Regions from separate parts of the Paenibacillus allorhizosphaerae genome, predicted to be linked through region 1. Evidence: a T-box and tRNA genes for the amino acid it is inferred to sense, from the RefSeq annotation. Region 1 holds a T-box; the other holds one or more tRNA genes.
The links. A T-box is a leader RNA that pairs with one kind of tRNA and senses whether it is charged. The one in region 1 lies ahead of tyrS (tyrosine--tRNA ligase), so its partner is inferred to be a tRNA-Tyr.

Region 1 (4,391 bases):
TCCATGGCCGCATTCATAGAGAGGGCCCATATATTTTTGGCGCGATTCGTCCCGCCCGTTTTTTTGCTAAGTTTATGAATCGGCATATCGTAGCCGGCCCAAACGCCAAGCGTAATATCCGGCGTGTAGCCCATGAACCAGGCGTCCGCATCGTCCTGGGTGGAACCGGTTTTGCCGACGATCGGCATTTTTCCGTAATATTTAAAGCTTTTCATGAGGTCGGTTGCCGTCCCGGCCGTAATGACCGTTCTCATCATGTCGGACATCAAATAAGCGGTTTGCTCGGAAAAAATGACACTCGGCTTCAGCTCATGCTCATAGATCGTTTTTCCGTCGGAATCCGTTATTTTTCGGATCATGAACGCCTCGTTAAAGACGCCGTTGTTGCCGATCGTTGCATAGGCATTGGTCAATTCTTTAACGTTCACACCGTATTTTAAACCGCCGATTACGCCGGTCTGGGCGATGTAGTCGTCTTTCGTAATTGTCGTAATGCCCATGCGATTCGCATATCCCCAGGCTTCTTTGATTCCTACGACATCCAGGAACAGCTTGATCGCCGGGATGTTATACGATTGATCCAAGGCGCGCCGCGCCGTAATCAGGCCGTGGAAGCCGTCGTCCCAGTTTTCCGGGATATGGTAGCCGACTTTGGTTCCGTCCTTCAGAACGATCGGCGAGTCGTCAATAATGGACGCCGGCCCGATGGCTCCTTTTTCGATTGCCGGAATGTAGGCCGCGATCGGCTTCATCGTGGAGCCTGGCTGACGGTATGCTTGTGTCGCATGATTGAGCTGCTCGATAAAGAAATCGCGGCCTTCCATCATGCCGAGAATGGCGCCCGTCTTGCTATCCATCATTACGGCACCGATCTGCTCGACTCCTTTGGTTGGGTCGTCCGGCGTAAAGTTTTTCTCATTTTTCGCAATTTCCGTCATGGAATCGTAGATGTCTTTGTCGATGGTTGTGTATACGTGATAACCACCCCGGCTTAATTGCGCCTGGGCATTCTTAATCGCTTCGTTGTACGCCTCCGGATTTTTTTGCTGATCAAGCTTCGGATCCTGCGCTTTCACCAGCGCTTTGGCGGCTTCTTTTTCCACTTCGATCATGAGATAAGGATAGGTGGAATAAGCTTTTTTGGCCGGCTCGGCGAGCGACGCTTTTAGATCGAACTGCAGCGCTTCCTGATACTGCTGCTCGGTGATTTTATTTTCTTCGAGCATACGCCGCAATACAAGCTGCTGTCTGGTTACCGCGCGCTTGAAAGCCGCTCCGTCGAACTGGCCTTTGCCCGTAAACGTGGAATAATTGCTGGGCTGCTGCGGTACGCCGGCTAAATACGCGGCTTGCGCTATGCTGAGCTGGTTCAGATCGTCGATATTGAAAATTCCTTTGGCCGCCGCCTTGATGCCGTACAAGTTGTAGCCGGAAGAGCCGTTTCCGTAAGGAATTTTATTCAGGTAAGCCAGTAAAATTTCTTCCTTAGACATGAGCCTTTCCATGCGGAGGGACAGGAAGATCTCTTTAGCTTTGCGGCTGTCCGCTTTGTCCAAGGTCAGAAATACGCGGCGGGCGAGCTGCTGCGTAATCGTGCTGCCCCCGGTCTGCACGTCTTCCCTGAGCAGCTTCTGGACGACGGCGCGCAGCGTTCCTTTAATATCGATGCCCGGATGATTATAAAAGTCGTTGTCCTCGATGGCGAAGACGGCATCCAGCACGTGCTGCGGAATATCGTTGATCCCGGCGAGCCTGCGGTCTTCCTCCGTTCGGAGCTGCCCGATAACGGTGTCGTCGCGGAAGTATACGAAACCGGTCAAGGCGTTATCCTGCATTTGCGCCATCATCGAATCCTTGTCACGCACCGGATCGTCCTTCACGAGCGCACTAACGTAGCCAAAGGCGACGCCGCCTCCGAGAAAGCCCGCGATCACGCCGATAATGAAACACCATTTGATCGTCAAACCTATGTATTTGCCGGTCGCCTTCAAAATTTTTATATATCTCTTTTGTTTTTTCTCCTCACCCATGAATGCAAAATCCTCCCGACTTTGAAAACATTCCTACGTCATTATAGCATAAAGCGTACATGCGAAACACCGAAAGCAAGGTGATAAATTGCTGACGGTTTGACAAGCAAAATGAGGCTGTGATATAAATAGCTTTGAAATCATCGCAAAATGCGTCGATGGACTCACAGTAGGATCAGGAATCCATGCTTACAGAGAGCCGGTGGCAGGTGCAAACCGGTGCATGACCTGGCCGAATTACCGTCCGGAGCAGGGGAAGGGAACGCTGCTTTGTGCCGGTCCGTATAGGACCGCGCCGCTGTCGTTAGTAGCTTCTTCCGGGTTAACGGCCCTTATCCGTCAAAGTGAAAGTTCGGGAATCGGAAAAGGGAAACTATCATATTTTTCGATTTTTCGGCTTTAATTAGGGTGGTACCGCGAGCCGCAGCCTTCTCGTCCCTTCGGATCAGAAGGCTTTTTTGCGTTTTCAAACATCATTCGGAGGAAGGAACGAAGCAAAGATGGACATTGTACAAGAGCTGGAGTACCGCGGTTTGATCAATCAAATGACGGATCGCGAAGGATTGGCCAAAAAATTAAGCGAGGAGCCAGTCACGCTATATGTCGGGTTCGACCCGACGGCAGACAGTCTGCATATCGGAAGCCTTTTGCCGATCTTGGCATTAAGACGGTTTCAACTGGCCGGCCATGTGCCGGTTGCGCTTGTCGGCGGGGGAACCGGTCTGATCGGCGATCCGAGCGGCAAGGCATCGGAACGAACGCTGAATACGCGCGATATCGTGGCGCAGTGGACGGATAAGCTGAAGCGACAGCTATCACGCTTTCTGGATTTCGATGCGGCAGGCAACCCGGCGCAAATCGTCAACAATTACGACTGGCTTGGAGAATTGAACGTGATCGGTTTTTTGCGGGATATCGGCAAAAACTTCACGGTCAATTACATGCTGGCCAAAGATTCGGTCGACTCGCGGCTGGAGAAGGGCATTTCTTTTACCGAGTTCAGTTACATGATCCTGCAGGCGTATGATTTCTACAAATTGAACGAAGACCTTGGCTGCACACTTCAAATCGGCGGAAGCGATCAATGGGGCAACATCACGGCGGGCCTCGAGTTGATCGGGAAAACATCGGGCCGTCAAGCGTTCGGCCTAACGATGCCGCTCGTGACAAAAAGCGACGGAACGAAATTCGGCAAGACGGAGGGCGGCACGATCTGGCTTGATGCGAGCAAAACGTCCCCGTACCAGTTCTATCAATTTTGGATCAATACGGACGATAACGATGTCGTGAAGTTTCTCAAGTACTTTACGTTCCTGCCGGCCGGCGAAATCGACGAGCTGGCACGGCAAGTTCAAGAAAGCCCGGAGAAGCGCGAAGCGCAGCGCGTGTTGGCGAAAGAAGTGACGCAGCTGGTACACGGGGAAGCGGCCGCGCTCAGCGCGATCCGCATCTCCGAAGTGCTGTTCAGCGGCAACGTGCAGTCGCTGTCCGGCAGCGAGATCGAAGAAGCGTTCAAAGACGTGCCTTCGACGGAAATTGCCGGCGGTGCGGAAATCGGGCTGATCGATTTGCTGCTTGAAGTGAAGGCGGCTCCTTCCAAACGCCAAGCCCGTCAAGATATCGAGAGCGGCGCCGTTTCTGTTAACGGTACGCGCGTTACGGAACTGGAAAAGACCATTCGCTTAGACGATTGCCTGGAAGGACGATTTGTCGTCATTCGCCGGGGCAAGCGGAATTACTATTTGGCCAAATTCGTATAACCAAGCAAAAAAAACCTTGGCTCTTCGGAAGAAGAACCAAGGTTTTTCGATTCGTTTAAGATTAACGGCTGTAGAACTCGACGATTTGTTTTTCATCGATTTCTTGAGCAAGCTCGGAGCGCTCAGGCATACGGATGAATTTGCCTTCAAGAGCGGCGTCGTTGAACTCTAGGTAAGCCGGCAAGTAGTTGCGATTAGCAACCGCTTCTTTAACAACGGTCAAGTTGCGGCTTCTTTCACGAAGACCGATTACATCGCCGGTTTTTACGAGGTAGGAAGCGATATCGACTTTTTTGCCGTTCACGGTTACGTGGCCGTGGGAAACGAGCTGACGTGCGCCTGCACGGGAGTTCGCAAGACCAAGACGGTATACCAGGTTGTCCAGACGGCTTTCAAGCAGGAACATGAAGTTTTCGCCGGCAATCCCTTGCAGTTTGGTTGCTTTGTCGAACAGGTTGCGGAATTGCTTTTCGTTCAAGCCGTACATATGGCGAAGCTTTTGTTTTTCTTGCAATTGAACGCCGTAGCCGCTCAGCTTCTTGCGTTGTCCCGGACCGTGTTGTCCCGGAGGGAAAGGGCGTTTCAATTCTTTGCCGGTACC
Region 2 (4,391 bases), on a different contig from region 1:
AAGGAAGATTTAGACGATCTTATTGATGAGATTCACTTTGCTGAAAATTCTACTGTTGCATCTTTCTATAAAAGAAGACTTGATCACATACTCAAAGACTTTACTGAATTCCGTCGATCTGTAATACGCATGAAATTACAGAATTAAGGAGGAGGGTCTTAGGAGGTGTTCAAAACAAATGATCTTAGTTTAAACAACAAATTTACTTCGCAGAATACAGGTTCTGCGAAGTAAATTTTAGAAAATGACTGGATAATTTGGTTGAGGTAAAACATCCCGGCATGCTTATCTATGATGAAAATCCACTTGACATTAAAGTTGTAATTGATTTATGATGAGGAAAATTTAGGTGCATGGAAAGGAGCGTGAGCGAGGATGAAAACGGCCATATATCCATTTGGATATGAGTGCATTCAGCAGTGGAGCCTATCGGAAGGCGACCATTTATTTCTTAATTCCCAAAAGCCTCATACCTCGCCACGCGGCCTTTTTTCGATATCCCTATCCCCCTAACGAAAGGGAGGAACTGTAGGCAAAATAGCGTCATTTTTGACGTTTTTGTCCGGATATGAAAAGACCGCTGGAATATTAGCGGTCTTTTTTCTTTCACGGGAATTTGGATAAATGATGAAATAAAATAAAAAAAAGGGTTGACAGTAAAAATAACCCATGGTATTATCACATCAGTAAAGCGGTAAAACATTAAAGTAATAACGCATGAAAGTATTTGGCGCGAAATCCACGAAGAAAGGAAGGGATAGGCCATGAGAAAGCCGTTATTTATGAATCCATGTAAGCAGTCTTATCAGCAGCAGCCATTTGGCTATCAAGAGATTACGATCAATCATGAGTATGCCGATTTTTGGCGCGAACATGGCATTAATGGGCAATTTTTGAGCTTCCTTAAAGCCTATATCCATCCGATCAATCGTAGCTTTTACGTGCCACGTTTGGGCCGTTCGATCCTTAAAAGAGGAGGAACGGTGCTAACGTGATCTTGAATCGCGGACCGTTCTGAATCTGAATCCGTTGATCCATAGATTTTGTACGTATAAGGCTACTTGCACTCAAGCAAGTGGTCCATTTGTGTTTGTCTTCTTTCGGGCGAGGTTCTCCGATAAACGACTCAAATGGTACCACGGCGGGGCGAGTAGCTTTTTCTATACACAAAAAAGAACATATGTTCCTCTCGTGAAGAGGTGGCAGAGTCCGGTTTATTGTATTCGTCTTGAAAACGAAAGAGGTTAGCGGACTCCAAGGGTTCGAATCCCTTTCTCTCCTCCATATGGACCGATGGCGAAGTTGGCTAACGCGGCGATCTGCAAAATCGTCAATCGCAGGTTCGATTCCTGCTCGGTCCTTCAAAGATTTGGCGCATTAGGCAAGCGGGTAAGCCACACGACTTTCACTCGTGCATTCGGTGGGTTCGAATCCCCCATGCGTCACCAACACGTGGAATTAGTTTAACGGTAGAACGGGTGCCTTCCAAGCATTAAGAATGGGTTCGATTCCCGTATTCCGCTCCAATGGTTCGGTAGCTCAGTTGGTAGAGCGATGGCCTGAAAAGCCATGCGCCGCTGGTTCGATTCCAGCCCGGACCACCATGGAGATCATGGCGAAATGGCCAACGCGACGGGTTGTGGCCCCGTTATCGCCGGTTCGATTCCGGTTGGTCTCCCTTAAAATATTGCCTCTTAGCCAAGTTGGTAAGGCAGCGGTCTTTGAAGCCGCGATCCCAGGTTCGAGCCCTGGAGGGGCAGCCATGCGGCTGTGATGGAATGGCAGACATGCGGGCCTCAGACGCTCGTGCAGCGAAAGCTCACTTGTGGGTTCAAGTCCCACTGGCCGCACCAAAAGTACATATCGATCGGTTCGCAAAGTGTGAGTTGACCATTAGATGGGTTGATGGTGGTTGAACGAAACACGAGCTGTAAAAAATCGGTGGGAGTCTAACCCGCTCCTAGCAAGGATTTACCGTGACCACATGCTGGCGTAGCTCAATCGGTAGAGCAACTGACTTTTAATCAGTAGGTTGAAGGTTCGAACCCTTTCGCCGGCACCAAACTTGGGAGGATAGCGAAGAGGTCAAACGCAGCTGACTGTAAATCAGCTCCCTTCGGGGTTCGGCGGTTCAAACCCGTCTCCTCCCACCAACGGGATGTAGTTCAGCTTGGTAGAACGCTAGTTTCGGGTACTAGAGGCCATCGGTTCAAATCCGGTCATCCCGACCATAAACGAGCGTTGTCAGCGCAGAGGTCGTCAGGGGCTCAAATCCCCTTGGGGCCGCCATATGCTGTCGTAGCTCAGAAAGGTTAGAGCGTCCGGCTGATAACCGGGAGGCCAGTGGTTCAAGTCCACTCGACAGCATCATATTTAGGGATATAGCCAATCGGTAAGGCAGCGCACTGTTAATGCGTGACATGCAGGTTCGAGTCCTGCTATCCCTGCCATGGGGTCGTAGCTCAGTTGGAAGAGCAGCTGCTGTGCAAGCAGTAGGTCGGAGGTTCGATTCCTCTCGATTCCACCTAAATGTAGGGGTCCATGTTCCTTGGCCGGCGAGTCTGCCTCCAAAACAGACTGTGGTGGGTTCGATGCCCACGCCCCCTGCCATCTCGGGGTATAGAATAGCGGTCAAATTCACGGGACTTTGACTCCCGCATCTCCGGTTCGAATCCGGATGCCCCTGCCATCGGGACGCTTGAGGAAGTACATTCGTTCGCAAGTCGAATGGTTCGGTTCGCTGCCGAAGGTTCCGAAAATTAGCTTTTCCGTCCGTTGAAGCACGAACGACGGTTCGGATCGATCGGCTCCGTTTGAGAGCCGACATCGATAAAATGGACGGGTGCGTGGGCTTGTAGTTTAACTGGTAAAACACCCGACTCTTAATCGGCGAGAGTGTAGGTTCGAGTCCTGCCGGGCCCATATTTCTTCTTTGCGCCTCTGACGGAAATGGCAGACGTAGCGAGCTTAAAATTCGTGGTCGAAAGACACTGAGGGTTCGAATCCCTCGGGGCGCACCAATATCGGGAAGTAGCTCAGTTTGGTCAGAGCACCTGCCTTGGGAGCAGGGGGCCGCATGTTCAAATCATGTCTTCCCGACCATATGAGATATGACGGAATGGCAGACGTAGTGCTTGAGGAGCTGCGGATTCAAAGACCGTGGGAGTTCGAGTCTCCTTATTCCCATTTCAGCGCCTTTAGTTTAATGGCGAAGCAGTCCGGCTCATAACCGGCCATATGATGGTCCGAGTCCATCAGGGCATACCAATTTACAATGAAAGGAAGAAGCCAACCTTGCGTTACAGGTGAACCCCATGAAGACAAAAATACGACAATTCCCATTGATTCATGAAACGACATTCCGCAATAGGACTGAACAGAACCTTGAGTTTCGCGACGTCATGGACAGGATTTCACGTTTCATCGAGAGCGACCCAAGGGCGGTTTATGATCTCGTGGTTACGACCGATTCCCAGACCCATTCTGGGCATACGAAAGCAGTTACTTATGTAGTGGCATACCGCGTCGGACGTGGGGCCTGGCTATGCAGCCGGCAAATTATTTTACCGCGGGAAATTCGCTCTGTTCACGAAAAATTGTCACTGGAAACGACCTTTTCACAGGAGATTGCCGCACTGTTCGGTTTTGCCGAACGCGATCGTCTCGAAAGCATCATTCTGCCTTATCTCGACCAAGGAGCTGATATTCGGTTCATGGTGGATATCGATGGTGGTGCGGGTACGAAAAATAAGACGGCAGCTTACGTTGCTGAAATGGTTGGTCGAATTGAGGCAATGGGTTTGATCGCAAGGGTTAAGCCTGAATCGGTAATGGTGAGTATCGCTGACCGCGAGACGAAAAGACCTTATCGTTTACGAGTTGCTTCTACTTAGCGTTATCTAACAGATTCTGGAGGGAGGAAGATCCTTCCGATCATCGGCAGGGCGGCAGGAAAGCAGAACTTATGAGCTATGAGTGCGGTAGCATGAATGGAGCACGGCGACGGTGCTTTTGGCTACTAAACTTATCAGAACCGCAATTTTTTGTTACCTGTCACGCTGCCACTTATATTCGTGCCAAAGGATATCTCTGATAATGAGAATCAAAGAAAGTTAGCTTTCATAAGTTTAGCAGCAGAATGGAAAAATTTCTCGAACGTCGTAATACTTTTGCCATGTACGTTTGCCCTGTAATCAACGATTCTAATACTAGAAAGTCGTCAAGCGCGGCATTGCAGGAAATTTGGAAAGACAATAAAGAGGAGATGTTTATCATGGCTTATCAATCAATAGATGGAGTTCGGGTTTGGGGCAATCCTGATGAGGGGGCGCTTGCCCAGGCTAAGAGGTGTGCGGAAACCGGGCGGGTCGTACAGGCTCTGCTCATGGCTG

Region 2: it encodes a tRNA-Tyr, which carries the amino acid that the T-box ahead of tyrS (tyrosine--tRNA ligase) is inferred to sense. The anticodon was not compared.

Annotation. Positions count from the first base shown of each region.
Region 1 covers NZ_JBHSRV010000001.1:1,126,604-1,130,994, reverse strand. The annotation lists gene ACFQI7_RS04950 (transglycosylase domain-containing protein) at 1-2,030, opposite strand, end outside; T-box leader at 2,177-2,473, shown strand; gene tyrS (tyrosine--tRNA ligase) at 2,531-3,790, shown strand; gene rpsD (30S ribosomal protein S4) at 3,852-4,391, opposite strand, start outside.
Region 2 covers NZ_JBHSRV010000010.1:96,736-101,126, reverse strand. The annotation lists gene ACFQI7_RS27875 (hypothetical protein) at 1-147, shown strand, start outside; gene ACFQI7_RS27870 (hypothetical protein) at 765-995, shown strand; tRNA gene ACFQI7_RS27865 (tRNA-Ser) at 1,194-1,284, shown strand; tRNA gene ACFQI7_RS27860 (tRNA-Cys) at 1,288-1,361, shown strand; tRNA gene ACFQI7_RS27855 (tRNA-Glu) at 1,372-1,448, shown strand; tRNA gene ACFQI7_RS27850 (tRNA-Gly) at 1,453-1,526, shown strand; tRNA gene ACFQI7_RS27845 (tRNA-Phe) at 1,529-1,604, shown strand; tRNA gene ACFQI7_RS27840 (tRNA-His) at 1,607-1,678, shown strand; tRNA gene ACFQI7_RS27835 (tRNA-Gln) at 1,689-1,763, shown strand; tRNA gene ACFQI7_RS27830 (tRNA-Leu) at 1,765-1,853, shown strand; tRNA gene ACFQI7_RS27825 (tRNA-Lys) at 1,987-2,062, shown strand; tRNA gene ACFQI7_RS27820 (tRNA-Tyr) at 2,068-2,153, shown strand; tRNA gene ACFQI7_RS27815 (tRNA-Pro) at 2,155-2,231, shown strand; tRNA gene ACFQI7_RS27810 (tRNA-Ile) at 2,293-2,367, shown strand; tRNA gene ACFQI7_RS27805 (tRNA-Asn) at 2,376-2,450, shown strand; tRNA gene ACFQI7_RS27800 (tRNA-Ala) at 2,452-2,524, shown strand; tRNA gene ACFQI7_RS27795 (tRNA-Gln) at 2,614-2,689, shown strand; tRNA gene ACFQI7_RS27790 (tRNA-Lys) at 2,849-2,922, shown strand; tRNA gene ACFQI7_RS27785 (tRNA-Leu) at 2,935-3,020, shown strand; tRNA gene ACFQI7_RS27780 (tRNA-Pro) at 3,025-3,102, shown strand; tRNA gene ACFQI7_RS27775 (tRNA-Ile) at 3,192-3,267, shown strand; gene ACFQI7_RS27770 (ribonuclease H-like YkuK family protein) at 3,315-3,893, shown strand; gene ACFQI7_RS27765 (RtcB family protein) at 4,274-4,391, shown strand, end outside.